One region of the Neptunomonas concharum genome, then DNA from elsewhere that is predicted to be linked to it. Evidence: predicted binding sites of a transcription regulator. Region 1 holds the regulator's gene; each other region holds the start of a gene.
The links. The regulator sigma-54, encoded in region 1, starts transcription at its own class of promoters, with help from an activator protein. The targets are predictions, from matches to a motif close to TGGCACNNNNNTTGCTNT.

Region 1 (7,860 bases):
AAACCTACCACATCTGTAATCGTTGTTAGCAGGACGCTGCCAGCTAATGCGGGGTCTATACCCCAATTCTTTAAAATCAATGGTAGTAGTGTCCCGGACAGCGCACCGGCAATCAGGTTGATGATAATGGCTAAACCAATGACTAATCCGATGGTCGTGTCTTCGAACCAAAAAATGGACACACCTGCCACCACCAGTGCCCATAATAAGCCATTTAAGCCGCCTACCAACAACTCTCGATTCAGTAACCAGCCAGCATTGGAGCGCTCTACATGACCTAGTGCCTGGCCGCGAATGACCAATGTCAGAGTCTGGCTACCTGCGATCCCACCCATGGACGCGACAATGGGCATCAGTACCGCTAAAGCGACCACTTTATCTATGGTGTCTTGAAAAATACCAATCACAGCCGAGGCGGTCAGGGCTGTAATCAGATTGATACCCAACCAAACAGCACGACGGCGTGTGGTCTTCATTAAAGGGGCAAAAGTATCCTCATCTTCATCCAAGCCCGCCATGCTCATTAATGAGTGGTCAGCGTCTTCACGAATAACGTCAACCACGTCATCAATGGTGATACGGCCGAGAAGTCGCCCTTCAGTATTGACCACCGGTGCTGAAACTAAGTCATGCTTTTCAAACAGTTTAGCAACTTCGTCATCCGGCATGTCGGCAGGAATTGGGTCAATATCGGTATTCATTATCTCCCTAACCGTAATATTAGGGTCTGAAACCAATAGCTTTGTGAGTGGCAGGATGCCGATATAGGACTCTTTCTTTCGACTCACAACGAATAAGCTGTCAGTCATCTCAGGGATTTCATTATGCCTGCGTATATAACGTAATACGGTTTCTACGGTGATGTCTGGGCGGATCGTCACCGTATCGGTGTTCATCAAGCCACCAGCGGTATCTTCCGGATAGCCCAGAATCTCTTCTAAGCGTTCCCGGTTTTGCTGGTCCATGATTTGTAGCAGCTCTTTGGTTACCCGTTCTGGGAGCTGCTGTAATATGTCTGCGACATCATCTGTATCAAGGCTCTCAGTAACCGCTAAAACACGGTCTGTATCCATGGTGCTGAGAATGTCTGCCTGGATATCATCAGGCAAATACTGGAGTACTTTACCTTCATTCTCTTCTTTAATGAGATTCCAGAGAATTTGACGTTCTTTGGGTGGAGATTTCTCTAGCAGGTGTGCCACTTCCACCGGACGAAGCGAAGTGTTCAACGTGAAGCGTACCTGCTGAAGCGCGCCGCTTTCTAAAGCACGGTTAAGCTTGTCTAGTGCTGTGGTTTCTTCACGGGTTGTCATGATATCCCTTGCTGATGCCCAAAGAGGGGTCAATGTTGCTAAAAATTGCGGATTAGTATAGCGGAATGCGTTAATAGCTTCAGTGGTAGGGCGTTAAAAATTATTCGTCTTCGTCGAAGCGGTTATTAATGATCGTCTCTATGGCCTGCATCGCTTCTGTTTGGTCTTCACCATCAGTTTTGATGGTAAGTTCTGTCCCTTTGCTAGCGGCAAGCATCATAACTGACATAATACTCTTACCATCGACTTCGCGGCCATCTTTTTCGAGACGGATGTCAGCTGAAAAGCGGCTGGTTGTGCCAATTAACTTGGCTGCTGCTCTGGCATGCAACCCCAGTTTATTAATAATCGTTATCTTCTTTTCAAGCATTGCTATATCCGCTTCTTGGTCTTAGCTCAATGTAACTCTCTATGACGTACATTGACATTATCCATATGTTCTTTGAAATAACTAGCTAGTTGCTCTGAAACATAAACAGAGCGGTGATGACCACCTGTGCATCCTATACCGACCGTCATATAACTACGGTTATTCTTGATAAAGTGAGGTAACCACTTTTCAATGTAGTGTTGGATGTCATGGATCATCTCGGTGACTTCAGGTGCAGCACTGAGAAATGTTTGGACAGGTTGGTCTAGCCCTGTGTACTGTCTTAATTCAGTCACCCAGTAAGGGTTTGGCAGAACCCGCATATCAAATACAATGTCTGCATCCAATGGGACGCCATGTTTAAAACCAAACGACTCAAATTGCAGAGAGAGTGATTGCTCCGCACGGTCCGCAACGCGTAGCTTAATGGCGTCTCTCAGTTCATAGATAGATAAACGGGTAGTATCTATCCTGATATTAGCAAGGTCCGTAATAGGTTCTAGTAACTTCCTTTCATATTCTATCGCATCAGGAAGATTACTGACTCTTTCTGCCATGGGGTGTCTGCGCCGCGTGGAACTATAACGTTGCAGCAGTGTTTCGTATGAGGCGTCTAGGTAGACAAGCTCTACGGAAATTTCTGGATATTGGCGAAAATATGTCCACATCTGCGGCACCTTTTCCAGATTGCTGGACAGGTTGCGTGCATCAATGCAGACCGCAATTTTATTGAGCTGCGCATCATCATTTAGCATGTGAGTGACTAAATCGGGCATCAGCATGGCAGGTAAGTTGTCGATACAATAATATCCGACATCTTCCAGTGCCTGAAGGGCTGTACTTTTACCTGAACCTGAGCGGCCACTGATAATGATGAGTTTCATTGTTACTCTGCTGTTTAGTTAAAAACTTCTGAAGCCACTTGCAACAGATGAGTATTGGAGTCAGCTTTTCTTAGTTGTTCTCTAATCGCTTCTTGACTAAAGGACTCAGCGAGTTTCCCTAAAATATTTAGATGTTCTTCACAGGCTTCTTCAGGAACAAGCAAAAAGAAGAGTAGGTCTACGGGGCGATTGTCTATCGCATCAAAATCAATGGGTTCAGATAAATGGATCAGCGCACCGATCGCTTCGGTAATACCGGCAAGGCGGCAATGTGGGATCGCCACACCTTCGCCAATGCCGGTGCTGCCCAGCCTTTCTCTGCTTATCAATCCACTAAATAAATCTTCTGCGACAATACTGCCGTTTGATTCTGCAATGATGTTACTTACAAACTCCAGAATGCGCTTTTTACTGCCGCCTTCAATATGTTGAAGCGTTCGTTCGGGTGATAGCAAAGATATAATGGACATGTGTGCTATAAATCTAATGGTTATTTGTGACTTTTCAGTTTTTCTTTGTGCTTGATGATCTGGCGATCGAGTTTGTCAGTGAGACCGTCGATAGCAGCATACATATCTTCGTGTTCACTGGTGGCAAATACTTCCCCACCTGCAATATGCATATCGGCTTCAGCTTTTTGACGTAATTTATCTACACTTAGTGTCACTTGAACGTTTGTGATGTTATCAAAGTGGCGTTCCAGCTTTTCAAATTTAGTGTGTACGTATTCAGATAAAGCTTCTGTCAGTTCTACATGGTGGCCAGTGATATTGATTTGCATATTAAGTCTCCTTTTGACACGACAGGTATGTCGTAGTGTGTTCATTAAATCAGACGCTTTCTCTCATTTGAAGGCGCAATTCCCATTGCTTCCCGGTATTTGGCGATGGTTCGCCGTGCGACCTGTATACCTTCTTCATCTAATAGTTGGGCTATTTTATTATCACTTAAAGGTTTAGTTGGATTTTCAGCGGCTATCAGTTTTTTGATGACTGCGCGTATGGCTGTGGATGACGCAGCCCCTCCGTCACTTGTGCTAACGTGGCTGGAGAAGAAGTACTTAAGCTCAAAAATCCCTCTAGGTGTATGCATATATTTTTGAGTGGTTACACGAGATATCGTAGATTCATGCATCTCTACCGCCTCCGCGATGTCATGTAAAACCATGGGTTTCATCGCTTCTGGGCCGAAGTCTAGAAAGTCAGACTGTCTTTCAATGATTTGGCTTGAAACCTTCAACAAAGTTTCATTACGGCTTTGTAAACTTTTGATAAACCAGCGAGCTTCCTGCAGATGACTCTTGAGGTAGGTATTGTCTGCACTGTTGTCTGCTCGCCTGATGAGGTCTGCATAACGGGTGTTTATCTGTAAGTTAGGTGAGGCTTCCGAGTTAAGTCGTACAGTCCATACACCACGAATTTTCTCTACATATACATCTGGAATGACATACTCGGCTTTACTGTTCGATATAAAAGATCCTGGATGCGGATTTAACGATTGAATCAGCGTAATGATGGCTTGAAGTTGCGGCTCTTTTAGCCTCAGTTTACGCATCAACTGCTTATAGTCTCGGCTACCTAGCAGGTGTATATATTGGCGACAAAGCATCACTGATTGCTTCAAAAGGGGCGTGTCAGGAGGTAATTGCTGTAGCTGTATGCTCAGGCACTCACCTAAATCGCGTGCTGCAACACCTGGCGGATCAAATTGCTGAATGCGGTGCAGTACAGCCTCAAGCTCATCCAATTCAGCATCCTGAAAAAGTTCAGATTCTTCTTGGACGAAATGCTCAAGCAGCTCATCTAATGAAATACGTAGATAGCCTTCGGTATCGATACCGTCAATAATCGCCTCGGCGATCATCTGATCCGTAGGGCTCATTGGCGTAAGATTAAGCTGCCAGAGCAAGTGGTCCTGAAGGGTTTCTTCTGCACTATCATTGGACTCAAAGGGCAAGTCTTCATCCCTATGGGTTGTGCTGCCAGAATTGGTAGATGCTTGAAAGGTATCATCCCATGATGAGTCCGTAGCAAGCTCTTCTGGGATGCGATCATTCCACTGATCGTCAAAAGAGTCTTCTGTCTCTTGATACTCATCAAGTGAATCGTTTTGGCTGTTGCTAGGTTCCTCATAAGCGCTATCAGTATGCTCTTTCGAAGAGGTTGTTTCGGGCTCAGCTGATTGAGTGGCGTTATCCGCCTGTTCTGGCTGGCTTTGTTCATGAAGCTCATCCGCTTCTTCTGATGTCTCAAGCATAGGGTTGCTGTCGAGCGCTTCTTGGATCTCTTGCTGGAGATCAAGCGTCGATAATTGCAGTAAGCGAATAGCCTGCTGCAATTGAGGGGGCATTGTTAGGTGCTGACCCATTTTAAGTTGTAATGACTGCTTCATAAAATTACAACAATACTCCTAAGCGGTATCAATCTACTCAAAGTTTGAAGGTATCACCCAAATAGGCCGCTTTCACCTGATCGTTGGCGAGTATCTCTGCGGGAGTGCCTTGGGCTAAAATTACCCCTTCACTTACAATATAGGCTTTTTCACAAATATCGAGTGTTTCTCTAACATTATGGTCTGTGATTAATATGCCTATGCCTTTAGATTGTAGGTGCTTTATAGTCTGTTTGATATCATTTACTGAGATTGGATCTACGCCCGCAAAGGGTTCATCTAACAAAATGAAGGAGGGTTCAGAAGCTAGAGCTCGTGCGATTTCCACTCTTCGGCGCTCACCGCCGGATAAGCTCATACCTAGGCTTTCTCGCAAATGAGAGATATGGAATTCTTCAAGTAAGGTTTCGAGTTTCGTTTCCCTTTGGGAGGGCGTCAGCTCTTTTCGCATCTCTAGAATACCCATCAGGTTATCCTTGACGCTTAGCTTTCGAAAAATAGACGCTTCTTGTGGCAGGTAGCCAATCCCTTTCCTTGCACGAAGGTGCATAGGATCACGGGTTACGTCATCATCGCCAATGCGGATGGCTCCATCATTGGCTTGAATTAAGCCTACAATCATATAAAAACAGGTTGTTTTTCCAGCTCCATTTGGACCCAGCAACCCTACAATTTCCCCGCTATTTACTTCTAAGGAGACATCGCGAACAACCTGGCGTTTCTTATAGGCTTTGGCCAAGTGCAGAGCTTGAAGCAATTTACTCATAATTAGGGCTTAGCCTTAGGTTGAATAACCATCTGGACGCGCTGCCCGGTTTTACCTTCGCCGCTATAGGCATTTACGATGGCTTTGTCCATCTGATAAACAATTTTACTACCGGTAAACTGGTCGCTTTCTTGTTGGACTTTTGCATTGCCTGTGATCGTAATGGTCTGTTTGGCGATTAAATAATCAAGCTTTTCGCCAAAGGCATCCGTAATAGGCTTATCTTCAGCTGCTTGCTGTCGGAAATTAGCGGGGGAACCGTTTGCAATAATGCGGCTAACGCTGTCTTTTTCACGATAGAGATCAATACGGGCCGCTTTGATCTCCATTGAACCTTGTTTCATGAGTACATTGCCGGTGTAGGTTGTGGTGCCTGTTTTTTCATTGATCTGTGCTGCGTCAGCACTGATGTGAATCGGCTGATGCTTATCTGAAGGGAGTGCGTAAGCGAAGGAGGTTAATCCTAAGAAGTAAGCTCCTAGAATGCTCAGTAGAGTATGATATGAGCGTTTATTGGTCTGCATAAAAAGTACCTTTCACATCTGATAAAAGCTCAGATACACCTGTGTTGTAGTTGATAATCATACCCGTCGCTGTAGTAGTGTGTCCTTTTTGACGGATCTCGATAGGCGCATCTGTTTTTGCTATGCCTTCAAGGTGAAGCAGGGTTAATGATGACGTGGTTAGCTCAGTCGGCGCTTCATTGGTGGAATTATGCGTGACGACTACCGCTTCATCAAGCTGCAATGATTGAGTTGTGTCTGAACTAAAGCCTTTATTGCTTTGAAAGTTAATGCGGCTAGCACCTGGCCGATGTAACGCTATTTTGGGCGTAGTCAGAGCGGAGCCTTGCTTCTCAGGGAAGTGGTTTAATTCACTAGCGTTGAGCGTGCGTACTAGGTGTCCTGTGGCGCTAAACTCTCTAACGTTGACGTCCTTCATAAAATAGTCCACACCACTGGTTATTGGTGGCATGTCGGATGAGCCTTGGTCTGCGTCTGTTTGTAGAATCCAATACATGAACACAGGCACCAGTAACGCAATTGCGAGAAATAGCTGGGTTTGGTTACGGTTCAGAGGCAACATTATAAAAAGTCTTGGTAGGCTTTTTCGAGTAAGGCTTTCGCCTCAAGGATAGCTTCGCAGAATTCCCTTGCGGCGCCATATCCACCGGTTCTTTCCGTGCACCAATCAGCGTGTTCCCTTACAAAGGGGTGTGCATTTGGCACAGTGCACCCAAAAGCTACCGCTTTAATAGCAGAGAGGTCAGGTAAGTCGTCGCCAATATAAGCGGTGTCTTGCGCGCTGTGGCCGGTCATCGTCCATAGCTCCTCAAGTGCGGCTAACTTATCATCTCTCCCTTGACGTAAGTAGGAGATATTCAGCGCTTGTGCGCGAATTTCGACTTGTGGTGAGCGCCTGCCTGTAATGATAGCGGTTTCGATGCCGGCTTGGTGTAACATTTTCAGACCTAGGCCGTCTAACGTATTGAACATCTTGACTTCACGACCATCGGGTAAAAAGTGAAGGCTACCATCTGTCATAATGCCATCTACATCGAAGACTGCTAATTTAATCTTAGCGGCTTTCTCTTTAAGTGCTGGCGTCTCTATTCGTTTCATTAAATGACCCCTGCCTTCAGCATGTCGTGCATATTTAGTGCCCCAACAGGGCGGTTCTCTTGGTCGCAGACGATTAGCGCATTGATCTTTTTTGATTGCATTATTTGTAACGCTTCAGCCGCTAATAGTTCCCCTGAAACGGTCGTACAATGTTGAGTCATCACTTGATCAATACTTGTATTTTTTAGGTTGAGTTCTTGATCCAAGGTTCGACGAAGGTCACCGTCGGTAAATATACCAATGAGTTGCCCTTGTGTGTTCGTTACCGTGGTCATACCTAAGCGCTTGTCTGTTACTTCTAATAGACTTTCGTGGATAGGTGTGCCGGAAGATACACGAGGGACATCTTCGCCGCTGTGCATAATATCTTTGACTTTGAGAAGTAGCTTTCTCCCTAAGCTGCCACCTGGGTGTGAAAACGCGAAATCTTCTGCACTAAAGCCTCTGGCTTCTAAAAGTGCTATCGCTAACGCATCGCCAAGTACTAATTGGGTAGTTGTGCTGGATGTGGGGG
Region 2 (7,860 bases), 1.6 Mb from region 1:
CCACTTTTGCACAATGGGTACATTGTCTTCATGCTGTTCAAGAAGGAACTTGATGACTTCCAACCCTAATGTCATGTGCCTAGCCTCATCTGACTGAGCAGAGAAACCGAAAGTTACGGTAGCCATATCACCATTGTGTGCAGCACCCGACATAAATGGCACAAACAATAGATTGGTCAGTACATATTCAAAACTAAATCCAATGGCCACCATGAATTCAAACGGGCCAGCGCTGCGGGCATCATTAAAGAAGGATTTAGGAACGGAGAGATACCAAACGCGATCATGCATATGCGGCCATTCCTGCAGTCCATCAAAGAACTTGTTGTAATGGCTCATTGCATGAATCTGTGTCTGAACATGACGCAGCTCATCGATAGATTGCATTTGGCAGGCTACTCGTGCCCCAACACCACCAAACTGGCGCCCCGTATGGGCAAACCCCTGAAAAGCCTGATACTCTAAAGGCGAGACACCTGTCAGGAAGATCTTCAATGCATTGATATAGCGCGGATCAGTGACATTAAGGTGGCCGTTATTTTGGGAAAAGGCATCAAAAATAGCGTAAAGCTTCTTCTCTTTTTCCGCTTGGTATTTCCAATAAGAATCCATCGTTAAGCGAAACGGATCTTCCCATTTAGACCAGTCCGTAATTTTAATGCCTTCAAACTCTTCGTAAGGAAACGCCTCTTTACGATCTTGGTAAGAAAACTCCCAATCCAAGTCGCGGGTTAAAAGACGATATTTATCTTTAAGGTTTAGTTTTTTAGCTGCCATGGGGTTACCTTTTTATTATGTGTTCCACGTCAGACTGAGCTGATCGTCATCTTCATCAACATGTCCGCCTAACGTAATGAGGTTCAGGTGTAACTCCTGTACGTCCCAATCACGTCCTAGCTTTTCCTCAACGGTTTCCCGCTTCACCACGAGATGCCCTTCATTTTCAATGCGAATCATCGCGGGCATATGGATCACGGTTGCATCAGGATTATCATCTTCGATCGCTTCAACGATGTAGCGGGACAGATCATTGTCTTGTAGTGCGATATATACTTTTGACATAGGTGAATTCCTTATTGTTCTAGCCCAGCTTTCTTCAGGCGCTTATCCAGTACACTTAAAGCCTGCTCTAGTGCCTCGTCATTTAGCATCTCCTTGGCAACGGGAGATAGTGCCTCGGCGGCCTTGCCTCGCCATTTATCAGCCCAACCGCTGATCAAAACTTTATTTGCCTCACTCGCAACCGCCGTTTTCAAAACACTGTCACTCCATCGAGTAACCTCTTTGCTCCACTCCTGCATAAACTCCGTTAACATGGCGATATCCTGACCTCCATGGGCAACCAACCACTGATCGAACTGGTTAAAAAACAGGTCATATACGAGGGTGTCGATGACAACATCCTGTGCAACAAACAGCTCGAACCAATCTTTGGTCACCAGTGTTTCTTCGCACAATGCTCTAACGCCCTGCCACACGGGGTCGCTCATCCAACACGCTTTCGCTTCACTTAGAGAATCACCGGTATTGCCATCGAGAATCAGGCCAATTCGGGAGAGATACTGAGCATTGCCTAGTCGATCCATGCCATCAAACAACAACGCTTGTGTCATTGCTGTGCCATAGCCATTAGCCGTGCCATAGAGGTTGTTTAAGTTGGCTGTATGCTCAACGTGACGCAGAGGAATCAGGTAACGAATAATTTTTTCACGCACATCTTCGCCTAACGAGGCTGCCAAATTACGCTTCTCAAAGAAGGCATAGCTGTTTTCGGCCACTTCCTGCATACGAGCACGCTGCTGAACATAAGTGCCGTAGTAAAATTGACGAGGGTCTTTAAACGCATACCAGTCTTCCATAATGACAGCCGTCCGACGGCTATCATTCAGTTCAAATTCTGGTTGCCACAAAGGCTTATAATGAAAATTCGTTTCTGACTGGACGTCGTAGGTAGCTTCCTGGTAGCGAGTCGCAGGCTTATCCCCGAAACGACGCTCAATATGGGCAAAGGTGTTTCTTACCGGCTCTAACGTTGCCGTTTTTATCTCGATAGTCATTGAACTACCCCAATAGTTTGTTTTTATTCAAGAGGTTATTGGTGATCGTGATTGCGTGACATCAAAGTGTTATAGCCATAACGCCACTTCTCCATGTCCGCATCGACCTCAGCCATCTGCGCATCGGTCATGAAAAGAACATGGTTGTTTCGACAAAAATCATCAAAGACGCGTTGTGGCATGATGAGCTCAACAAACAAGCCTGGGTCACCAATGGCGAAGTCAAATTCCACAAACCGAGCCCCTTCGGGACTGCGAATTCGGACGAACTTTTTAAACTCAGGCATACCATCTGAGCTTTTGGTATGTAGCGGGACAATCTGGCCCTTTTTATTCTGTTGAGAAGGCGACATATTGCTGACCTGTTTTTGTTTTTATAGTGACCAAGGTTTAGCAATGGGTGTGCCAGCGAAAGAAAACGGTCAGGCAGCTATAGAATTAAGTATTTAAAAACATAAACTTAGATAAGAATAAAAATAAAAAATCAAACTAAACCCAGCAAAGTATTCTGATAAGTCACCCCCAACTTTCTTGATGATATGGTGAAAAAATACAGATCAATTCACGATTTGATGATCTAGTCTTGCGAGAGCATTCACCAAATATATACTTTCGTCTTACCCTTAGCTTAGGCTACTTCCATTCCTGTCCAGAATGGTTCATTAATAAAAAAAGGGTGCCCTAAGGGGTTTTCAAAATCAGCGCCGGTATAAAAAAAACAATGGCTAATCCACATGATTTGAAGTTTCCAGCTTTTGGAGATCTGCTGTCTAAGATTCGTTTTGAAAGTGATCAAGGAAAAATATGGCTCGATGAGCAACGTATGATTCTTGTTCATTCCAGCGTGATGGGTTTGCTCAGAAAGGAGCTAGTTGAAACTTTCGGCATTGAGCGTACCAAGGGTTTTTTAATGCGATTCGGCTATCACACAGGCTGGAAAGATGCTGAACTTGCTCACAAGCTAAGACCGAATATATCAACAGATGAAGCCTTTTTTGTTGGCCCCCAGCTGCATGGCATCAAAGGGATGGTGAATGTTAAGCCCATTGACCTCAATTTTGACGTAAATAAAGGCACGTTCTACGGAGAATTCAGCTGGTTCGACTCTTATGAGGCAGAAGACCATGTGCAAAATTTCGGTCTTTCAGAGGACCCAATTTGCTGGACATTGATCGGATATGCTAGCGGATACACCACTTATTACATGGGTAAAACTATCGTATTTAAGGAGGTCGAATGCGCAGGCTGTGGTGAACCTAATTGTCGTATTATCGGAAAACCAGCAGAAGAGTGGGAAGACCATGCTGAACTAGAACGCTTCATGCTCCCAGACCCCATTGCCGATGAACTTTTCTCTTTGCAATCTCAACTACAAACACTAAGAGAAAACTACCGTGATAGCAGCGCAGAGGAGGATCTTCCGTTTAATTCCGTTGGCCGCTCGGGAGGATTTAAAAATGTTTGCCAACTCATACGTAAAGCCTCCAGCAGCAAAATCACCGTCTTGTTGCAAGGCGAAACAGGTGTAGGAAAAGAGGTTATTGCACGGGATCTTCATTTAAACTCAGATCGCGCAGATAAACCATTTGTTGCGGTTAACTGCGCGTGTATCTCTCCAGATCTAATTGAAGCGGAACTATTTGGTGTAGAGAAAGGCGCATTTACCGGTGCAACTCAATCCCGAGAGGGACGCTTTGAGCGTGCTCATGGCGGCACTATCTTCCTAGATGAAGTCGTTGAACTCTCGCCAAGAGCTCAGGCATCCTTACTTCGTGTACTGCAAGAGAGCGAGTTAGAGCGCGTAGGCGATACCCGCACACGAAAAATCGATGTTAGAGTGGTTGCAGCAACTAATGAAGACCTTGAAGAAGCCGTACAACAAGGGAAGTTTCGGGCAGACCTTTTCTATCGGCTTAATGTGTATCCAGTGTATATTCCACCATTAAGGGAAAGAACCGAAGATATCCCCCTGCTCATTAACCACTTTCTGGAGAAGTATCACACGCTCTACAACAAACGGACTATCGGGGTATCAGATATGGCGATGCAAGCCCTGATGAATTACAAGTGGCCTGGTAATATCCGTGAGTTAGAGAACATGATTGAACGCGGCATTATCCTTACCGATAATAACCACCAGATTGAGCTTTCAAGCTTTTTCCCCTCCCTTAAAGAGCCTAGTCACCCATTAAATGTTATTAATAACCAAGGTCAACTGGCACATATAAACACCTCGGAACCAGATAATGAAGATTGGCTGGAGCAACTGCTCGGCGAGGACTTTTCACTCGAAGCGTTAGAACAAAAAATTCTCCTGCGTGCCATGGAAAAAGCAAATGGCAATGTTGCTCATGCGGCGCGTAGGTTAGGATTAACTCGCCCTCAACTAGCTTATCGCCTTAAAAAGCGAGAGGAGTGAAATTGAAGCTTTCCAGAGCAATAGAAAATACGTAAAATATTGATTATTAAGACCTCCCTGTAGTTCAACCGGATAGAACGAGGCCCTCCTAAGGCTTAAATCGGGGTTCGAGTCCCTGCGGGGAGGCCATTTTTAGCGTAGCAACGGGCCAAAGCTCCCATCGGGTAAGACCTCTGGGGACATACCCGACAACTTTTCAAGTAACAAGTATTTTTGTTTTTCCGCTTCGGACAAATTCATTCTAGTGGTCAGTCTGAGATAACGCTCAACCATCTTGATACGCTCCTCTCTTCTGGCTGACTGCGAGCGCGTGGACTCCAAAAAAAGCTGAGCCAGATTCAGTAGCGCTTTTGCATTCTTTGGATCATGCTCAATTGCCAACCCAAAATATCGGATAGCTTGTGGAACCTTCTCAGCCATATAATGCTTAACGCCCAAGCGATTCACTCGCTCGCTCATTTCTGGGTCATGAATCTGACGTTTTTGCACAACATCAACTGCTTCCTCTTGGAGCACAGGTAACTGATCCCCAGTGACTTCCAAAAGCGCTCTTTTAACATTTGCCTCTTCTCCCAGTATTTTTGCTTGCCGCTCAGCCTCTTGCAAATAACGGTTCGCATCATCAGTTTCACCTAGGTCACGGCTTAGCTGGCTCTTCAATAAAGCCGATTTAAATTTTAAAGTCTTGTCCTTCGGAAACTGAAATGAGGCATGATTCAGTATTTCATCGAATTGATTTCTAAGAACAATTTGGTCTCTTTCCGAAGCGCCTTCCATCTCCAGACGACGAACATTAGCGAGTTTTAGATAGGGGTCGGCTGAACGATAGCAGCTTTCTTTACCTAAGGAGATTGATTTGCGATAGGCAGACTCTGCTAGTGGCAAAGTTTTCGTATAAACAGCCACACGACCAAGCTCCATATGGCGCAAAAGGCTCAAGGGAGACTTTTTAGTAGCAGAGTGGAGTGCTTCTTGGGCGGGAACAAGCTCCCCTTGTCGCTCTAGGACATCCGCTAACAAATCGTAGGCAGACATCAGTAGAGGATATTTTTCGATAATATCTGTCAGTAATATTTTTGCTTCATCCAAGCGGCCCTGACCAACATATGCCTCAGCCAATGCGATACCGCTTTCTTTCTCATTGAAATGTTTGAAGCGATACTTGAAAAAATGCTCCGCCTCATCAAAGCGATTCATCTGCAACAACAAACGACCTTTGATAAGCTGAACATAATCATAGTTTCCGCCAGAAAGCTCAACTTGGTCACACAATTTTACAGCTTTATCCAGTTGCCCACGGCTGACGGCTTCATCCACGGCTGCTAAGGCTTCTTTTCTATACATCAAAAGATCTAACCTAGCTTTTAACTCTTCCATGGTGAAGGGCTTAGTAATAACCGCATCAGGTTTACTTTCTATGGCATGCAAGATTATCTCTTGGGAGGAATCACTTGTCATAAACACCCAACAGGCACCGGGCTTGATATAACCACGGTAACGAGACTCCTCCAGTAGCTGAATCCCTGAGAGACTATCACTGCTATTATGCCCAAGCAAAACAATATCAAAGACTTCTTCTCGAATCAGATCTAAAACCTGCTCATTGATAGTGACGGCTTCAATATTAGATACACCTAGCTGCCGAAGCATATATACAACAGTCGAGCGCATATTGCCGCTACTTTCGATAAGCAAAACCCTTTTGTTGGCGTAATCTATTTTTAACTCTGACACTCAGCGTGAAGCCCTTATGAGGAAAAACGTAATAGAGTACTCAGTATAAAAGTCATTGGGCGACGGGGGAAGCAATCTTCATAGGAAACAACTAGGTAAAAAAAAACACCGGCGAGGGTGAACGCGCGGTGTTTAATACAGTTCTATGCTGTCAGGTCATACTATCTTTCCGGGAAGATCTCACCATGATTCAGATCAAGCAAAATGAACTCTTTACCCTACTTAGACCTTCGACTAAGCAGTTCTATCGTGTATTTTCCAGTACACTGGAGAAAAAATATAATCAGAGTTGAAAGGGATTATGGCTACAACTTTTATCACCCATGATGATTGTGGACTTCACAATATGGGCCCGGAACATCCTGAAAGCCCAATACGTTTATTAGCAATTCGAAAAGTCCTTGAGCGCACCGGGCTGATTCAACAACTTGAAAAGTTGGAATCAGTTCATGTGACGCCTGAGCAGATTGCTATGGCTCATGCTTCCCTTCACCAGAAGCGCTTAGAAATGAAGCTTCCTTCCGAAGGGGTCGTCTATACCGATGAAGATACCGCGCTTTGCCCAGATTCACTCCATGCGGCAAGTTTAGCGGCAGGGTCGGCGATTCTCGCAACGAATCGAGTGCTCGCCGGTAAGACCAATAATGCTTTTTGCGCAGTACGACCACCAGGGCATCATGCCGAGCATAATGCTCCTATGGGCTTTTGCTTTTTTAACAACGTCGCCATTGGTGCAATGCAGGCCTTGCAGCACCCTGATATCAACCGCGTTGCCATTGTTGACTTCGACGTTCATCACTGCAATGGAACGGTAGATATCTTTAAAGATATACCTGAAGTTATGGTTTGCTCTACCTTCCAACACCCTTATTATCCTGAGCGCTATACCGATATCAAGCGGCCTAACATTATTAACTGCCCTATGCCAGCTTATAGTGAAAGTGCCTTTTTCAGAAACATGGTTGAAACCAATTGGCTACCAGCCTTGCAGAACCATAAGCCTGATATGCTCTTTATCTCTGCAGGATTTGATGCTCACCATGAAGACCCAATGGCAGATATAAACCTGAATGAAGATGACTACCGCTGGGTAACAAAATTATTAATGGATGTAGCAAGGGTTTACTCCCAAGGGCGTATCGTTTCCGTGTTAGAAGGAGGATATAACCCAGTCTCATTAGCGTTTAGTGTAGAAGCTCATATCGAAACACTAGCAGGCTACTGAAACAGTAATTTTATCGAAAAAAAAGGCCGCTCATTGAGCAGCCTTTTTTATTGGTTTGTATTTGCTAGTTAGCCAACAAACTTGATCATTACGCCTGCGGCCACAGCTGAACCGATAACACCGGCAACGTTGGGCCCCATCGCGTGCATCAACAAGAAGTTCTGGGAGTTCGCTTCCAAACCTAGCTTGTTAGAAACACGTGCCGCCATAGGTACCGCAGATACACCCGCAGAACCGATCAACGGATTAATCGAGTTGCCGCCCGCTAATTTGTTCATTAGCTTAGCCATCAGTACACCCATCGCTGTACCAATACCAAATGCAACAATACCTAGTACTAGAATACCAAGCGTCTGTACATCTAAGAACTTATCAGCGGATAGTTTTGATCCAACCGATAGACCCAAGAAGATAGTAACGATGTT
Region 3 (7,860 bases), 1.6 Mb from region 1:
TGGGACAGCAGATCCTGCACGTACTTCCTGACCATTAATACCCGATAACAAACCATTAGTGGAGTCAAACTTAATAATCACGGGACCAGGTTCCGTGCTGGTACCAAACCCAGGATCCTGTACCTTACCGATATCTAACGCTTCTTCACCGTTAAGGTAAGCGTACATACGATACACACCGTTGTAGGAATTATCCCCTTCAACGCGGAAATCTGTATTCTGGAAGCCCTGCGCATCCACATTAGCACCATCAAACAGCTGGTTGCCGGTGTCATCTTTAACTAACAGCGTTGATGGACCTAAATTATCTGGATCAACTTCAGGTTTGTATTCAATGCGCAAAGCACCATTCGCACCCTGAGTCGCATCAAAGCTGATGGACTTAATTAGGGGGTTAGCCTCTATGATTTCTGACTCTCGATCACGGATAGCCAGTGCCATCTGTTCGGGGGACCATACATTTTGTCCTGTCGTAAAGGTCACCGGCACACCGGATACTTCAACGGTGAACTGGGTCTGGGCAGGGTAGGTTGTTGAGGCAAACTCAAAGAAGTGTTTCTCGTTACTATCTACAAACCCTTCAGGCTGGATCGTTGCCGGTGTCAAGGCAACTGGAGTGGCCGCTTGGTCAGTAACGGATAGCTCACCATAACCTAATGAGTCAGCCGCGCGTAATACCCTTAGCGTTCCTGCCGGTGCGTTTGCCGCATCTGGATAGAACTCAACTGCGAAAATACGCGGATCCGCTTGTTGTAGCTCAGCAAGCTTCGCTCCGGATAAACGCCAAATCTCTTGTGAACCGCTTCCAGCCGTTGTCGTCACGACTTCAAAAGGTGCCGCTACGGTAGCCGGGGCAGCATCATCCACATTAACATCAATTCCGGAAATACGGATTGCAGCACCATCGGTGGTATCGTATTGCTGAAACTCTTGCTCTGGTCGCTGCTCTACAAAATTATACTTGATGGTATGTTCATTACCTAAGCTATCAAACGAACGGATCGTTGTACTGTAGGTGAAAGATGAGGGTTCATTTTTATCATAGACAGGGAGTAGCGTTGTAGCATCGTCTCTGGAGTCGATATTAAAAGATAGACCCATGCTTTCAGTCGCTTTAGGCGGGCTCTCTTTTTGTGTAACCGCCAAGTCGCCTATAGGCAAACGGTTACCTTCACCATCTAAACCATATCCCTGCAAATACTTGCCGCTCTTGGATACGATAAAACCGTCTTTATTCAGTTCGAATGCACCTGCACGCGTGTAAGTAACGCCGCCTTGACCATCATCTAACTGAAAGAAACCGGACCCGTTGATCGCCAAATCCAGATTGTTATTAGTAAATTCAATCGTCCCAGCACTGAAATCCTGAGCGATATCAGATACCGTGACGCCCGAGCCTGCCGTGTTACTGGAACCGGCACCAACTACTGCCGTAGCATAGATATCACCAAATTCCGTACGGGATGATTTGAAACCGACTGTACTTGAGTTTGCAATATTGTTACCCGCCACATCAAGCATAGTTGACGACGCTTTTAAACCGGTAACTGCAGTATTAAAACCTGCCATAACTATATCCTCTCGTTAGCCTATCTGCTTGATGTCGTTGATATTTACAGCACCAACATCTGTATTAACTTTCATTCCAATGCCATTTTGCCCCAAAGACACGCTGTTCACGGTATGCCCTATGTAACTTTCAACGGCTTGGTATTTACCTTCAGCATCCGTTCCTTCAACCAAAACTCTATACTTCCCTGAAGGCAATCCCTCTCTCGACCAGCTAAAATTATGATCTCCTGCCGCTTGCGCCCCTAAAGACCAACCATCCACAACCGCACCGGTAGCATCCTGAATCGTGACACGCACGTCGCTAACACTGGCAGGCAATGAGAAAAGTCCTTCCACTTGCCCGCCTTCAGAAAGCATGGCCTGATCTGTTTTCACAAAGGCTTTTTGCCCAACCATTGAGGATGCCTGCAATGCAGCCTGGCTTGTCATCAAAGCATTACTCATATCAGTAACTGATTTATTGAGCGTATTAATACTCTCAACCGTGCTCATACTGGATATTTGCTGCATGAAATCGGTAGTATCTGCTGGACTGGTGGGGTCCTGATTTTGCAGCTGTGCAATCATCAACTTCATGAACATCTGGCTGTCCGACTCCGCCTGTGTAGGCTGATTAGATGCCGATCTGTTTTGCTGATTTATCTGCTCATAAACAGACGTTGCACTGTTAACACCGTTGATATCCGCCATAATGCGACCTCAACTTATTTATTTACTGACCCAGCGTCAGCACACGCTGCGCCATCTGTTTTGCGGTATTCATAATCTCTGCATTAATCTGAAAAGATCGTGAAGCCGTGATCATATCTGCCATCTCTTCCACAACATTTACATTGGGATAATGGACATACCCCCTATCGTCAGCCATAGGATGAGAAGGGTTATATTCGGTTCTTAGCGGTGCATCACTTTCAACGATGCCTGCCACATTAACTCCCTGCCCTGGTACCAGACCTGCGTCTACATCGGTAATTTGCTCAAGGGTAGGTGCTTTTAGCTCAAATACCGGTTTACGCGCACGATAGGTTTCATCCACGCTCGAACTGATGCTCTCGGCATTTGCTAAATTACTCGCCGTTGTATTAAGACGAATGGTCTGCGCGCTCATGGCAGAACCCGCAATATGAAAGACATTAGCCAACGACATAATTATTCACCCTTAATAGCTCTTGTGAGGCCTTTAAACTTTCGATTTAGAAAATCAAAAGAGGCCTGATAACCCAGCGCATTTTCAGTGTATCGAGCCATCTCTTCCTGAACTTCGACAGTATTACCATCGACCGCCGGTTGAGAAGGAACCCTGTACATTAGATCTGCAGCGAAGTCAGGATGAATGACCGAGGTATTATGCGCCTCATCCGTAACTGCCATTTTCAATGGCTTTTGCACCGCACTGACGCCCTGAAGTACACTTTTAAAATCGATATCACGCGCCTGATAATGAGGTGTATCAGAATTGGCAATATTATTTGCTAACACCTCAGCACGTCTTTCGCGAAGCGCCAATGCGTCATCATGTATTCCCAAAGCTCTATCAAATGAAATTGTCATAACATTCCTCACTATCTTGTCAAAGATAGAGCAAACACTATGCCACTTAATGAGAAATGCAGTAGGTAAGAGGGGTACAGCCGTAGCGTATGCAATACCCCATTAAAAAAGCGGCAACTGAGTGCCGCTTTTTTGCCGGTCGGGGTTTTAGATAGCCTGATATATAATGCCCGGACGGCAATGGATCATTTTATATTTATCTGACAGTCCCGACAAAGACTCAGAAGCACCTAACAAAAGATATCCACCTGGCACCAGCTGCTTGTGCATTTTTCTAAGTATTTCCAGCTTCAATTCCGATGAAAAATAGATAAGTACATTTCGGCAGAAAATGATATCGAACTGACCTAGTGAGGTGTACTGGCCTAAGAGGTTAATACTCTGAAACCGAACTCTAGATTTGATTGTTGGGCTCACTGTCCAACTACCATCAGGATTTGAACGAAAGTGCTTTTGAAGGCGCTCTTTATCCAAACCTCTCCCCAATGCAAGCATTTCATATTGCGCAGCACGCGCCTGTTGTAATGCGCTTGCAGATATATCAGTAGCAATAATCTCTTCACCAGACAAGAAACTACCCGGGTTAGATTTTTTAAACTCATCAATCACCATACTCATCGAGTAAGGCTCTTGACCCGTAGAGCACGCAGCAGACCATATTCTCAACTTTTGCCGCTGTTTCTTATCTTTAACCTCAGGAAGCAGTTTATTTTTGAGGATTTCATAGGGATGCGAATCCCTAAACCACAAAGTCTCATTTGTGGTCATAGCGTCAATAACGCGGTCTTTAAGTGCATTCCCCCCAGGGCGCTCCAACAGTTTCACAAGATCAGCAAGGCTTGCCAGTGCATGCTCTTGCATGATCTTCCCTAACCGACTTTGTACTAGATACTGTTTGTGATCAGCCAGTAATATACCGCAGCTTTTCTCGAGAAATAGGCTAAAAAGGCGAAACTCGTCTGGCGTTATCTTAAAAACACTGCTTCGTTCATTCATAAACAAAAACCCATCGGCTAGCGTGTTCGCTCAAGTTTTTGAATCCGCTCGATAACTACTCCGGCAAGGTCATCTGGATTGAACTTCGCTAAAAATCCATCAGCCCCGACTTTTTTCACCATTGATACATTGAACCCACCACTTAAGGATGAGTGAAGAACAATATGCATCTTATCCATACGAGGATCTTCACGCACCATCGCTGCCAAGGTATAGCCATCCATTTCAGGCATTTCGATATCAGAGATCATCATTAAGAACATCTCTGTCACATCGATCCCCTTATCCGCAAAGCCAGCCAACATATCCCAAGCTATCTTACCGTTGTTGCATGTCGTGACTTTGACACCCAGATCTTCGAGACTGCGCTGCATCTGATTACGAGCAACACTGGAGTCATCAACACAAAGGACGTGATATTCGCGAGCTTTAGTTTTCACGTCTGACGTTGCTACTTCTTCACTCACCTTCGTGCTCATTGGATACAGATCAGCAAGAATTTGTTCTACATCCAGTATTTCAATCAACCTGCTTTCGTACTCAAACACCGCTGTCAGGTAGTTTTCCACCCCAATTTCAGCCGGTGGCGCCATGATTTGATCCCAGTGAGTATTCAAAATCCGATCGACCTTTCGCACCAAGAACGCCAAAGTTCGCTTGTTATACTCGGCAACGATCAAAAAGCAACGCTGCTGTTCGTCTTTTGGCACAGCCGTTCTGCCAATCGCCTCAGACAAATCCAGTACAGGAATGGTTTCACCCCTGATATGCGCCATACCCTTGATGGAGGTGGTCTGCCTTGGAACCTCCGTGAGCCTAGGGCACTGAAGCACTTCCCTCACTTTAAAAACATTTATCCCGTATATCTGATCTGTCTCCAAACCAAATAACAGAAGTTCTAATCGGTTCTGCCCCACCATCTGTGTGCGCAGGTTTACAGTATCTAGAATACCTGACATGATCTACACCAATGCAATGTCACTAATAAAGTCAGCGGCACCACGACAACTATCCTGTGTTCAGGAGCCCCCGTGAGTTTTTTTAGAGTAACGTTTTTAATCGGCTACATTACCCTTTTTTTTAGCTTTTTTGTTCAAAACGCTTTGGCTGCTAAGGACCTTCAAGGCTATATCACTTCACGCCTCACGGAACATTTCACAGCAAAAATACCCAACGCTGATATTACTATAGTCATAAACTCGATAAATGATCAGGTAAATTTAAGAAAATGTTCAAATTTTGACTTTTCTCTCCCAACAGAGCTACCTAAAGGAGGCAGAATATCCCTACGAGTCACCTGTACGTCACCCGATTATTGGGCTACCTATGCAGTAGGCAAAATCAATGCCTATGCCCCCATTGCCGTTGCAGCAAAAGCCATTAGCAAAGGCTCTGTTGTTCGTGCAAACGATATCCGGTTCGTTCGCCAAAATCTCAGTCTGCTATCCCAAGGCTTTTATACACAACCAGAAGAGATCATAGGCCTATCGGCCAGACGTCACATAGCAAATAACGCACCAATCACTCCTCAAATGATGTTACCAGCTGATTTGATCAATAAAGGCGAATCCATCATTATCGAAGCTAAAAAAGGAGCGCTTGTCGTACGTACTCAAGGACTTGCTTTAGAAAATGGGTATCAAGGCCAGCAGATTCGTGTTTTAAATGAGCGCTCTCAAAAAGAGATCCGTGCGAGGGTTGTTCGCCGAGGTGTCGTATCAGCCTCTGAGTAGCTATTTTGCTAAGGGCTGCTATACTTAGAGCTTGATAAGTATAGATTTTAATTATTTACAAATTTTTTCCTAAAGTTTTCCGTATCCAAGCCGCTAGCTAGGTATAGACGTTAATTTTGAGGGTAGAAAAAATGGTTATTGATCTTAACAGCTCTTCGTCGCATCAAGCGCTGAGTGCTCGTGAGAAGGTCAGCACCCAAAGAAGTAATGGGGGAGCTGCACCTGTTACTAACGCCCCAGCGAAGCAAGCGCCAAAAGATACTGTAGAGCTTAGCGATACAGCCAAGGCGTTGAAGGCGGCTGATGCAACAATTGCTAATACACCCGATATAAACAGTGACCGCGTAGCACAAATAAAAGCGGCTATTGAAGACGGTAGCTATAGTGTTAACTCCGGACGTGTTGCGGAAAAGATATTGAGCTTTGAATCCTTACTTGGCTGATCAGTAATGACTGATACTAAATCTACTCTCGCACATATCAATGCCCTCACATCAGAGGGCATTGCTCTTTTAGACAACCTTTATCAATTATTAGAAAAGGAATTGCTGGCACTTAAGGCCCGAGATATTGATCTTATCATCGAGCTAAACCAGCAGAAACAGAGTGTATTAGTCGCCTTCGATCAGAACAATCGCTCACGAGCCGAAACACTCCTAAACGCACAAGCCAGTGTTGATAAAGCAGGTATCGAATTCTTATTAGAGCAATCTGATGACCTACGCTTTAACCAACTGTTCCGCGAGAACTGGAACAGTTTAGAGATTACCCTCCAAAAAACCATGAACGCAAATCAGCGTAATGAGCAAGTGCTTACCAGAAGCCGACAATCCCTCGAGCAATTTATAAATGCCTTACGAGGCCAAAAACCTGCGAACACACTCTATAACGCAAAAGGCACCAAAGGTGACTATTCGGGACAAAGTCGAATCGGCAAGGCCTAAATAGAAAAAGCCGCATGAGATGCGGCTTAAGGCTTAAACCATACTAATCTAATCAACGACCACTTGAACGCATGTTCTGCACGCTAAACTTGCTTGGCGGGCTCAGCTCTGGATCAACTTGACCTTTAAACTGGCCTGTTGTGCAATGATTAGCTTGTACATCAATCATAGTAAAAGCATCATCAATCGAAACCCCAGATCCTTTGTTTTTAGGTAAATGATAATCTGGGTGTGCTTGTCCAATGGTCCATATCTTCCATAGGTCCCCCTTGCGGTCATACACACTGGTGCGAGGAATGGTGAAAGTCTGCGCATCCATGTAATGAATACGCTTACTGATTGGGTGATTCGGATCTACAGGCTCAGCTTCTACTTCATATACTTTACGTAGCTGCCAAGTCACATGTGGGAAACACGCGCCTTTACCCGTGTAATCAACAAATTGATAACCATCCGATTCAGCAGGCATGTCTGTCGCCAATGGCATTTCATTATGCTTATAGAAAGGGAGTAACATGTTACGAGTACCTTTGTAGGTCCACTTCATATCACTAATACGGCCGTTATATCCCTCAAAATCCTCAATCATGATGTCTGACCCAAGAAACGCATCAGTCACCTGCCCTGTTGATAGTCGACGGACTCGGCGCTGGAAACCTAAATAAAGATAGGCATTATCTCGCTTAGCATCATCTTCAAAGCGATGAATTAATAATTGCGTATCTTTGACATCGAAAGGCTCCAATACCTGAACATAAGTCCCGCGAAACAACTCAGATGGATTCGGTTCGATCGCAGGCTTTGGTTCTTGATTCACTCGATGGGTAAAGTTCAAGAAATGAAAGTTAAACTTAAGTGTTCTCTCCAGCTTTCCAGACTCCATATCCCTGAATTTCCAATAAAAGGGATAAATCGCTGCAGAGTCACCCCAGTTGTAACCATATTTAAAATTCCAAGCGAGCTTCTCACCGGCTCTGGGGTCCGACATGGATGGCTCTTCAGGAAAAGGACGGCCCGCATCAGCGCCTTCAATCTGACCTGTTTCATTACCTAACTTAACTTTT
Region 4 (7,860 bases), 420 kb from region 1:
TTTAATAACATTCGTGGCAAAATGTCATCAAGGTTTTGCACGTCAGACTCTTTCAGCTCAATAAGGTTTAATCCGTATTTGGCATATATCTGTAACTTCTCATGCTTACGTTTGAGGTATTTCGGATCATTTTCATACCCCCAATACTCAAGGTACACCTTTCCACCCGGGATATAAAAATCACAGTAGACATCCTCTTCGACCGGCAACTTTCGCTCGTAAGCATGAACGATTTCCGCCATGTAGAGCCAGTTATCGATTAACATTTCAGCTTTAGAGCGAACCTGATGACCATCAGCGGTCCGAAAGTTCGCAGGAAACTTTTGCCGAAAAGACAACGTTTCATTATCTGTGGCCTCATTTAGACCCAAGGCTTGCCCTAGGTCTCCCTTTAGTGCTTTTAATGAGAGTTCAAATGCACGGTTACTTAACAGCGTTTGTGGCCATAAAGCATAGGGAATACCGGTGCGATGACTCTCTTTCTGCACACCTCCTAGTGCTTGCCCCTGAGGGGTTACTTGCCACCCTTTAAGGTGTCGATTAATCCACCCAAGCTCAGACAAAAGAGCATTAATCTGACGCGCAGAAAGTTCAACTTCTTTACCAATTTGGCTGGCTGTCACCCTCGTTTGATCACTACTGACCACAACAGCGGGCATATCATCAGGCATACGTAACGTTTTAGGCCAGACAATATACAGGCCAAACTTATCACTTTTTTTCGCCTCTCCTCCTTGCTTTCGACCAGCGTCTGTAAGCTCCCAAGCATCCTGATGCCTGATAATCCAACCTGCTTGTTCAAACCGACTAAACAGTTCTTTACCCGTCACCCCCATGATTTTTGAAAGTGCGGTGGTTGAAACTTTATCGCTATCACTCATAAAATCCATTTCCTGAATTTTCGTCACAAAGAAAGCAGACAAACAAGGTAGCCCCTTGCGTTCTGCATCATATCTGAGTACAAAACTATAGAGTACTGATCCAAAAAATAAATACAAAAAGCAAAGGATGCCGAAAAATGAATGCGTTTGGACAATCCGTCAGTTTAGAAGACCTTCTAAGCGGACAACCGATTGATCAACATCCGTTTGAGCTACTCTCAGGATTGTGTGAAGGTGCAATCGCTGTAGATGCCAACTGTCGTATCATCTGGATCAGCCCACAATACCGAGAACTGATCAATATTCCCAAAGACCAAGATCTTATTGGTACCCCTATCGACAAAGTACTACCGACCACCCAAATTCCCCGTGTTGTCAAAAGCGGCAAACCCACATTTGTCGATTTAATGCAGATCCATGGGCGCTGGTGCGTGGTAACCCGCATGCCATTAAAAGACCCTAACGGCAAAGTGATCGGTGCTATCGGTTTCATTTTTTATACCGACTTAGAGAGTCTAGGCCCGCTGTTTGATAAATTCGCACGTTTAAAACGCCAACTGGAGCAACAAAAACTGATTCGCCCCTCCCGCTATGGTTTAGATGATATTGTTGGGCAATCAGACATTATTCAACAGCTCAAGAGACAAGCACGGCGCGCGGCACAACTGGACACTACGGTTCTTCTACTAGGCGAAACCGGAACTGGAAAGGAGTTGTTAGCCCAAGGGATTCATCAAGCATCACCTCGCAGTGGCGGGCCTTTTGTTGGCATCAACATGGCAGCACTACCGGAATCGTTAGTAGAGGCTGAACTCTTCGGCGCCGCACCCGGCGCTTATACAGGCCTCGACAAATGTGGCCGAAAAGGCAAAGTGCAGCTGGCCAGTGGCGGTACCCTCTTTCTTGATGAAATCGCAGAGATGCCCCTCTCTATGCAAGCTAAGCTATTACGGGTGCTGCAAGAGCGAGAAGTCGAGGCATTAGGCTCCAATCGCCTTGAGCAAGTCGATGTCCGAGTGATTGCAGCCACCTCTCAAGACTTAAAAACGCTGGTGGATGATGGCAAGTTCAGGGCAGATCTCTACTATCGACTCAATGTCCTACCTATCAAACTTGCGCCACTACGAGAGCGCAACGAAGACATCCCTCTATTATGCTCCCATATTCTCAATATTATTCAGCAACAGGCTCAAATTCCGGCACCAGAGCTTTCAGAAACAGCTTCCAACTGGCTGATAAACTACCCATGGCCAGGTAATGTCAGAGAGCTGCACAACCGCCTGGAAAGAGCTTGTGTTATGGCCGAAGGCAGCGCCATTGAGCCGGGAGATTTAGGCGCCTATGACGATCTGCCCTCAATTATCCCCCTTCCAAACGCCCCAACCGAACTCATCAACGCCCGCCGGGATGCGGACCGGCATAGCATCGCAATGGCACTTGAGAAGACAGGCGGTAATAAAAGCAAAGCAGCCAAATTATTAGGCATATCTCGAGCGACCTTATATGAGCGCTTGAAAAAGTGTCAGGAGATCATCTCAGCAGACAATAACCATACAAAGATGTATTGAAAACCATACACTTAAATAATCAAAAAATAATTAACCCTTTGTTTTATATTAAAAAAACAATATGGCCTAGCTTTTGCTCAACAATGAATACTATAAAAATTAATGTAGGTGATATTCATGTCAGAGCGCATTCTTTCAGCAGAGCACGCCGCAGCGCTGATACCTAATAACGCAACCCTAGCGACAGCTGGCTTTATTGGGATTGGGTTTGCAGAAACGTTAGCCAAAGCTATCGAGCAGCGCTTTCTGACCTCAGGCCACCCAGCCCAACTCAAGCTGGTATATGCAGCAGGACAGGGGGATGGCAAAACACGTGGCCTAAACCACTTTGGACATGAAGGTATGGTTAAACGTGTTATCGGCGGACATTGGGGGCTCGCCCCAACGTTGGGCAAACTGGCACTGGATAACAAAATCGAAGCCTATAATCTTCCTCAAGGGGTTATCTGCCACCTATTTCGTGATATTGCCGCAGGTAAGCCGGGCACACTCACCCATGTGGGACTGAACACCTTTGTTGACCCTCTTCAATCCGGGGGCAAGGTAAATACGATAACCCAGGAAGAGATTGTTGAACGACTGGAGTTAGCCGGAAAGCCTTATCTGTTTTACAAAGCCTTCCCCATTGATGTTGCCTTACTACGAGGAACAACCGCCGACCAACATGGCAATATCACGATGGAGAAAGAAGCTCTGCCACTAGAGGCTCTCGCCATTGCGCAAGCGGTTAAGAATTCGGGAGGAAAAGTTTTTGTACAAGTAGAGCGCATTACTGATCGTCACCAACTCTCCCCTGATCGTGTAAAAATCCCAGGCATTTTAGTGGATCATATCGTGCTTTCAGAAGCCGAAGATCATCCACAGACCTTCTCTGAGCAGTACAACCCTGCCTATTGCGGTGAAATTCGCACCGGTAGAAGTCTCACTCAAACACCGTTGTGCGCCCGTAAGATTATCGGACGCCGTGCCCTAATGGAGCTACGTAAAGGCTCCGTTGTAAATTTGGGTATTGGCATGCCCGAGATGATTGCGCAAGTCGCAGCCGAAGAAGGACGACTGGACGAGTTTACACTGACAGTGGAACCCGGCGGTATTGGAGGTGAGCCTGCCAGCGGGCTGAGTTTTGGCGCAGTTGCAAATGCCGACGCTATTATCGACCAACCTGCTCAATTTGATTTTTACGATGGAGGCGGCCTAGATCAAGCCTTTTTAGGCTTAGCTGAAACCTGCCCTAACGGCCATATTAACGTCAGTCGTTTTGGCCCAAGGCTCGCAGGGTGCGGAGGGTTTATCAACATTACACAAAACACAAAAGACCTCTATTTTTTAGGTACCTTCACCTCTGGAGAACAAGCGCTAGAGGTTAAAGACCACCAGCTGCACATCAAGCAAAACGGGCCGATTCGTAAGTTTTTAAAAGCAGTTGAGCAGATTACATTTAACGGCCAATACGCTTTAGAAAAGCAGCAGAATGTGATGTTTATAACAGAACGAGCGATATTCCGATTAACACCCGCAGGTCTCAAGTTGGTTGAGATTGCCCCAGGCATAGATCTGCAAAGGGATATCCTTAACCTGATGGATTTTACCCCTATCGTTGAGGATGACTATCTGGTGATGGATCCTCGACTATTCAATGAAGGCCCCATGAATCTTCAACATGTTGGCAGTATGCCCATGCGCCATATGCGACAAATTTGGAAACGCATGCTGGATCACCCATCCCCTCAAGATGAGTTCGCAGCCTAAGGATTAGCTAACAAGCAGGTAGGGATGGCGCCATAATCGTGCTATCGTGCAATCCTATTCCATTAGTGGGAGTCACTCATGCGCACCTTAACATTGATTCGGCATGCAAAATCCAGCTGGAAGGATCCAGAGCTCGATGACTTTCTACGCCCACTGAACAAACGAGGCAAGCGAGATTTACCACTTATGGTAGAGCGTTTAGTTACAGCAGGGCTTCAGCCCGACCTTTGTCTGACTAGTGCAGCAAACCGCGCTCTTACCACCGCACAATATACCTGTGCTCATTTAGAAAACCAGCCTCCCTTAGCAGAGATTCCAGAGCTTTATGAGTCCTGTAAAGAAACATTATTAAACGTGCTGCAACAACAATCAGACCAATACCATTATATTATGATGTTTGGCCACAACCCTGGCTTACAGCAGCTAGGGGAATACATCACAGGAGAGCGCTTTGAAAAATTTCCTACCTGCGCTGTGATGCATATCCACCTCAGCATCACCTGCTGGTCGGAACTAGCAGCCGGTTGCGGCACTTTAAATTGGCTGGATTACCCCAAACTGCATCTTCCCTATCTGGGTGCACCGTAACCGATACAACAACACTCTGTTGCGTGACACATCGGAAAAGCAGGATTACTATGCTGCTCTTTACCCTTAGGGGATGCCTCATTGGATCTGTATTTAGACACGCTCGCCTTCACCGCTAATATCGTTGCCCCGATATTTTTTATTGTATTTATGGGCCACTTGCTAAGGCGTGCCCGTCTGATCGACGAGGCTTTCATTAGTACCGCCTCCAGACTTGTTTTTATGGTGACGTTACCCGTGCTAGTGTTTATGAGCATTGCACGCATGGATTTTCAGGCGGTCTTTAACCCCTCACAACTCATCTATGTAACCGGTGCTACGCTGATTACTTTTGTGCTGATCTGGTTTGTTGCAACCCGCTGGATAACAGCACCTGAAGATCAAGGTGTGTTTATTCAAGGAGCATTTCGCAGCAATTACGGCATTATTGGCTTAGCCGTCAGCTTTAATTTATATGGGCAAACGGGGCTTGCTCAGGCTTCTTTGCTGCTTGCACTAATCATCCCCCTATACAATGTATTAGCCATTTTTGCGCTAACACTTCCTATGAAGCGTCAGAATGCCCTATCCGTTGCTGGTATGTTCACAGAGATCTTGAAAAACCCTTTGATCATTGCCGTGTTGCTGGCGCTACCTTTCTCCTATTTTGGATTGACACTACCCGAAGTCATTGACAAGACCGGCCGCTACTTTGCGAATTTAACGTTGCCTTTAGCACTGCTGACTATTGGTGCAACCCTAAATCTCAACAGCCTGAAACACACATCCGGACAAGCGTTTTGGGCTACCGCGATAAAGCTGATTTTATTACCTCTTGTGCTGACATGGGGAGCGTGGCTGTCAGGCTTTTCATCACAGGAGATCGCATTAATGTTTATTCTTTTTGGTTGCCCTACCGCTGCGGCAAGCTTTGTGATGGCGAAAGCGATGGGCGGCAATGCGCAGCTAGCGGCCAATATTATCCTAACAACCACTTTGGGTTCTGTTTTGACCCTAAGCGGCGGTCTCTATATTCTCAGGATTATTAACTTGATCTAGCGAGTCACTGACACCACTGCCACTGTAAATTTATGTTTCATAGGTAACGCCAACCATGCTTCACTTTTTCTCTAAAAGAAAGCTCACTCAATTCAACCAAGCCATCACCAGCGGCCATGAAGACCAGCTTGTGCGGCTTCTGAAGGCCCTCCCCCCTGAAACCCTTAATCAGCCGCTTATCAATAACTTGCTACCGACCGAAATCGCCATTCAAGCTGAACAAGCCAAATCGCTTACGTTGCTGCTCAATGCTGGCGCTCTGTCGAATCCAACCCTTGGAACAGGTACCTCATTACTACACCTGGCATTAAAGCAATCCAACAGTCTGGCTTTGATAACCCCCTTACTTGAACAAGGCGCGGAGGTTAGAGGTTATTCAGGAGAGCTTATCAATATGTGTTTCACTCATGTAGCCCCTTCGCAATGGATGCTACATCTTAATCGCTTCAGTCAGTATGGGCTCGATATCAATCAGCCGGATCAGGCCGGCAACACCGCGTTGGATCATGCGCTACGTCATCAAGATAAAGAGCTTCTGAGCTTTTTAATCAATTCAGGCGTAAACACGCCTGAGGAATGGCCAGACTCTCTGAGTGAAGAGCTAAAAGCTTACCTGACCCGCAGCGTAGCGGATCTTCAAATACGACAGATGTTTTTGGGGGCATAAATAAATTACTAAGGTTCACGTTCTCGCTTTAAAATGCCAATCCTCTGGCTGCATATCGTTTCGTACAGCTTGCTTAATGGCTTCATCTAGCGACTCATCATCCAGGTCATACAAGCCACACATTCTCAGAGCTTTTCGTACATTCACCTTCCCTCCCAGATACTCCATAACAACCCGGGCACAACTAGGGGTACGTAAGCCACTGGCTGGCACACCTATTCTTAACCCATGTAATCGACTGATTCGATTTTTATAGCTGGGGGTGAGAATCGTTTCTGTCACCTCATTAGTCGCTAACGCTTCGTAGTCGGTTAGAAAGATGCGATCCGTCAAAAATAGTGCAACACCCAAATACTTACTGTTAAACGCTGGCTCCTCCCCCGTCTCCTTTAAGCGCTCTGTGCGCTGGTAGTAGATACCATCTCCCTGATGCTCAATGCAAATCAGGTTACGAAGAATTTTCCCCGGTACCGCCATCGACATATAGTATTCAAAGTAATAGCCCAAATACCTCTCCAACTGGTGGGAGCTTGCTTGATTAAGTATTTGCATATGCTTGCTCTCCACCTGAGCCGGCATATCTAGAGCTACAGGAGATGGTTTAACTTGAATTAACCGGGAAAACTGAGATGCCGGCAGCATCAATTCGTACTCTTCCACACCAAAAAAATCACATAACTTACGCATGATTGCAGGTGAGGGCTTATAGCGGCCGTTTAAGTAGCGATTAAACTGTGAACGATTCACACCCAAGCGGCGGCACATCTCAGCAATCGACGGGTAATAGCTACATAGCAACTTCAGATTACTAGAAAGATCTTGATACATACTGACCCTACTTTTAAAAGTGATGCATTATGATGCACTTTATACACCATAATGCATCAAAAACTACATCAGTGCCAAATCGAATATACGACTTTTGTATGTTTCAATAATGACTAACCCTATACCTTAGAAGAGTATTAGCCATGACTGCCCGTATTGAACACGATCTGCTCGGCGATGAAACACTACCGGAATCTGCTTGGTACGGCATACAAACCCTTAGGGCCTTGAGAAACTTCAATATTACCGGCGTTCCCATTCACCATTTTTCAGATCTTATAAATACACTGACCATGGTGAAGGAAGCAGCAGCGGAGGCAAATTACGAGCTTGGTTTACTTGATTGCAAAAAAATCAAAGCTATCCGACAAGCTTGCCAGCGTATTCGAGATGGTGAGCTACATGACCAGTTTGTCGTTGATTTAATTCAAGGCGGCGCTGGCACCTCAACTAATATGAATGCCAATGAGGTCATTGCTAATCTGGCACTAATCACCATGGGACATCAAAAAGGTGAATATCAGTACTTGCACCCAAACAA

Region 2: the regulator sigma-54 is predicted to act here: its motif matches at 2,448-2,465, upstream of F0U83_RS03000 (phenol hydroxylase subunit).
Region 3: the regulator sigma-54 is predicted to act here: its motif matches at 3,151-3,168, upstream of flgB (flagellar basal body rod protein FlgB).
Region 4: the regulator sigma-54 is predicted to act here: its motif matches at 2,512-2,529, upstream of F0U83_RS14455 (acyl CoA:acetate/3-ketoacid CoA transferase).

Annotation. Positions count from the first base shown of each region.
Region 1 is NZ_CP043869.1:2,624,167-2,632,026, reverse strand. It holds gene mgtE (magnesium transporter) at 1-1,313, opposite strand, end outside; gene F0U83_RS12440 (HPr family phosphocarrier protein) at 1,414-1,683, opposite strand; gene rapZ (RNase adapter RapZ) at 1,710-2,567, opposite strand; gene ptsN (PTS IIA-like nitrogen regulatory protein PtsN) at 2,582-3,037, opposite strand; gene hpf (ribosome hibernation promoting factor) at 3,058-3,348, opposite strand; gene F0U83_RS12420 (RNA polymerase factor sigma-54) at 3,393-4,958, opposite strand; gene lptB (LPS export ABC transporter ATP-binding protein) at 4,996-5,724, opposite strand; gene lptA (lipopolysaccharide transport periplasmic protein LptA) at 5,727-6,248, opposite strand; gene lptC (LPS export ABC transporter periplasmic protein LptC) at 6,235-6,810, opposite strand; gene F0U83_RS12400 (KdsC family phosphatase) at 6,810-7,346, opposite strand; gene F0U83_RS12395 (KpsF/GutQ family sugar-phosphate isomerase) at 7,346-7,860, opposite strand, start outside.
Region 2 is NZ_CP043869.1:625,547-633,406, reverse strand. It holds gene F0U83_RS03015 (aromatic/alkene/methane monooxygenase hydroxylase/oxygenase subunit alpha) at 1-777, opposite strand, end outside; gene F0U83_RS03010 (MmoB/DmpM family protein) at 793-1,062, opposite strand; gene F0U83_RS03005 (aromatic/alkene monooxygenase hydroxylase subunit beta) at 1,074-2,057, opposite strand; gene F0U83_RS03000 (phenol hydroxylase subunit) at 2,093-2,410, opposite strand; gene F0U83_RS02995 (sigma-54-dependent Fis family transcriptional regulator) at 2,779-4,476, shown strand; tRNA gene F0U83_RS02990 (tRNA-Arg) at 4,530-4,605, shown strand; gene F0U83_RS02985 (tetratricopeptide repeat protein) at 4,609-6,210, opposite strand; gene F0U83_RS02980 (histone deacetylase family protein) at 6,512-7,435, shown strand; gene F0U83_RS02975 (sodium ion-translocating decarboxylase subunit beta) at 7,504-7,860, opposite strand, start outside.
Region 3 is NZ_CP043869.1:647,956-655,815, reverse strand. It holds gene F0U83_RS03130 (flagellar hook-basal body complex protein) at 1-1,569, opposite strand, end outside; gene F0U83_RS03125 (flagellar hook capping FlgD N-terminal domain-containing protein) at 1,585-2,262, opposite strand; gene flgC (flagellar basal body rod protein FlgC) at 2,285-2,719, opposite strand; gene flgB (flagellar basal body rod protein FlgB) at 2,722-3,123, opposite strand; gene F0U83_RS03110 (CheR family methyltransferase) at 3,271-4,119, opposite strand; gene F0U83_RS03105 (chemotaxis protein CheV) at 4,137-5,078, opposite strand; gene flgA (flagellar basal body P-ring formation chaperone FlgA) at 5,151-5,852, shown strand; gene flgM (flagellar biosynthesis anti-sigma factor FlgM) at 5,984-6,295, shown strand; gene flgN (flagellar export chaperone FlgN) at 6,302-6,796, shown strand; gene F0U83_RS03085 (DUF1329 domain-containing protein) at 6,849-7,860, opposite strand, start outside.
Region 4 is NZ_CP043869.1:3,044,532-3,052,391, forward strand. It holds gene F0U83_RS14445 (hypothetical protein) at 1-881, opposite strand, end outside; gene F0U83_RS14450 (sigma-54 interaction domain-containing protein) at 1,019-2,449, shown strand; gene F0U83_RS14455 (acyl CoA:acetate/3-ketoacid CoA transferase) at 2,567-4,198, shown strand; gene F0U83_RS14460 (SixA phosphatase family protein) at 4,277-4,786, shown strand; gene F0U83_RS14465 (AEC family transporter) at 4,868-5,824, shown strand; gene F0U83_RS14470 (ankyrin repeat domain-containing protein) at 5,880-6,491, shown strand; gene F0U83_RS14475 (helix-turn-helix domain-containing protein) at 6,507-7,319, opposite strand; gene F0U83_RS14480 (aspartate ammonia-lyase) at 7,463-7,860, shown strand, end outside.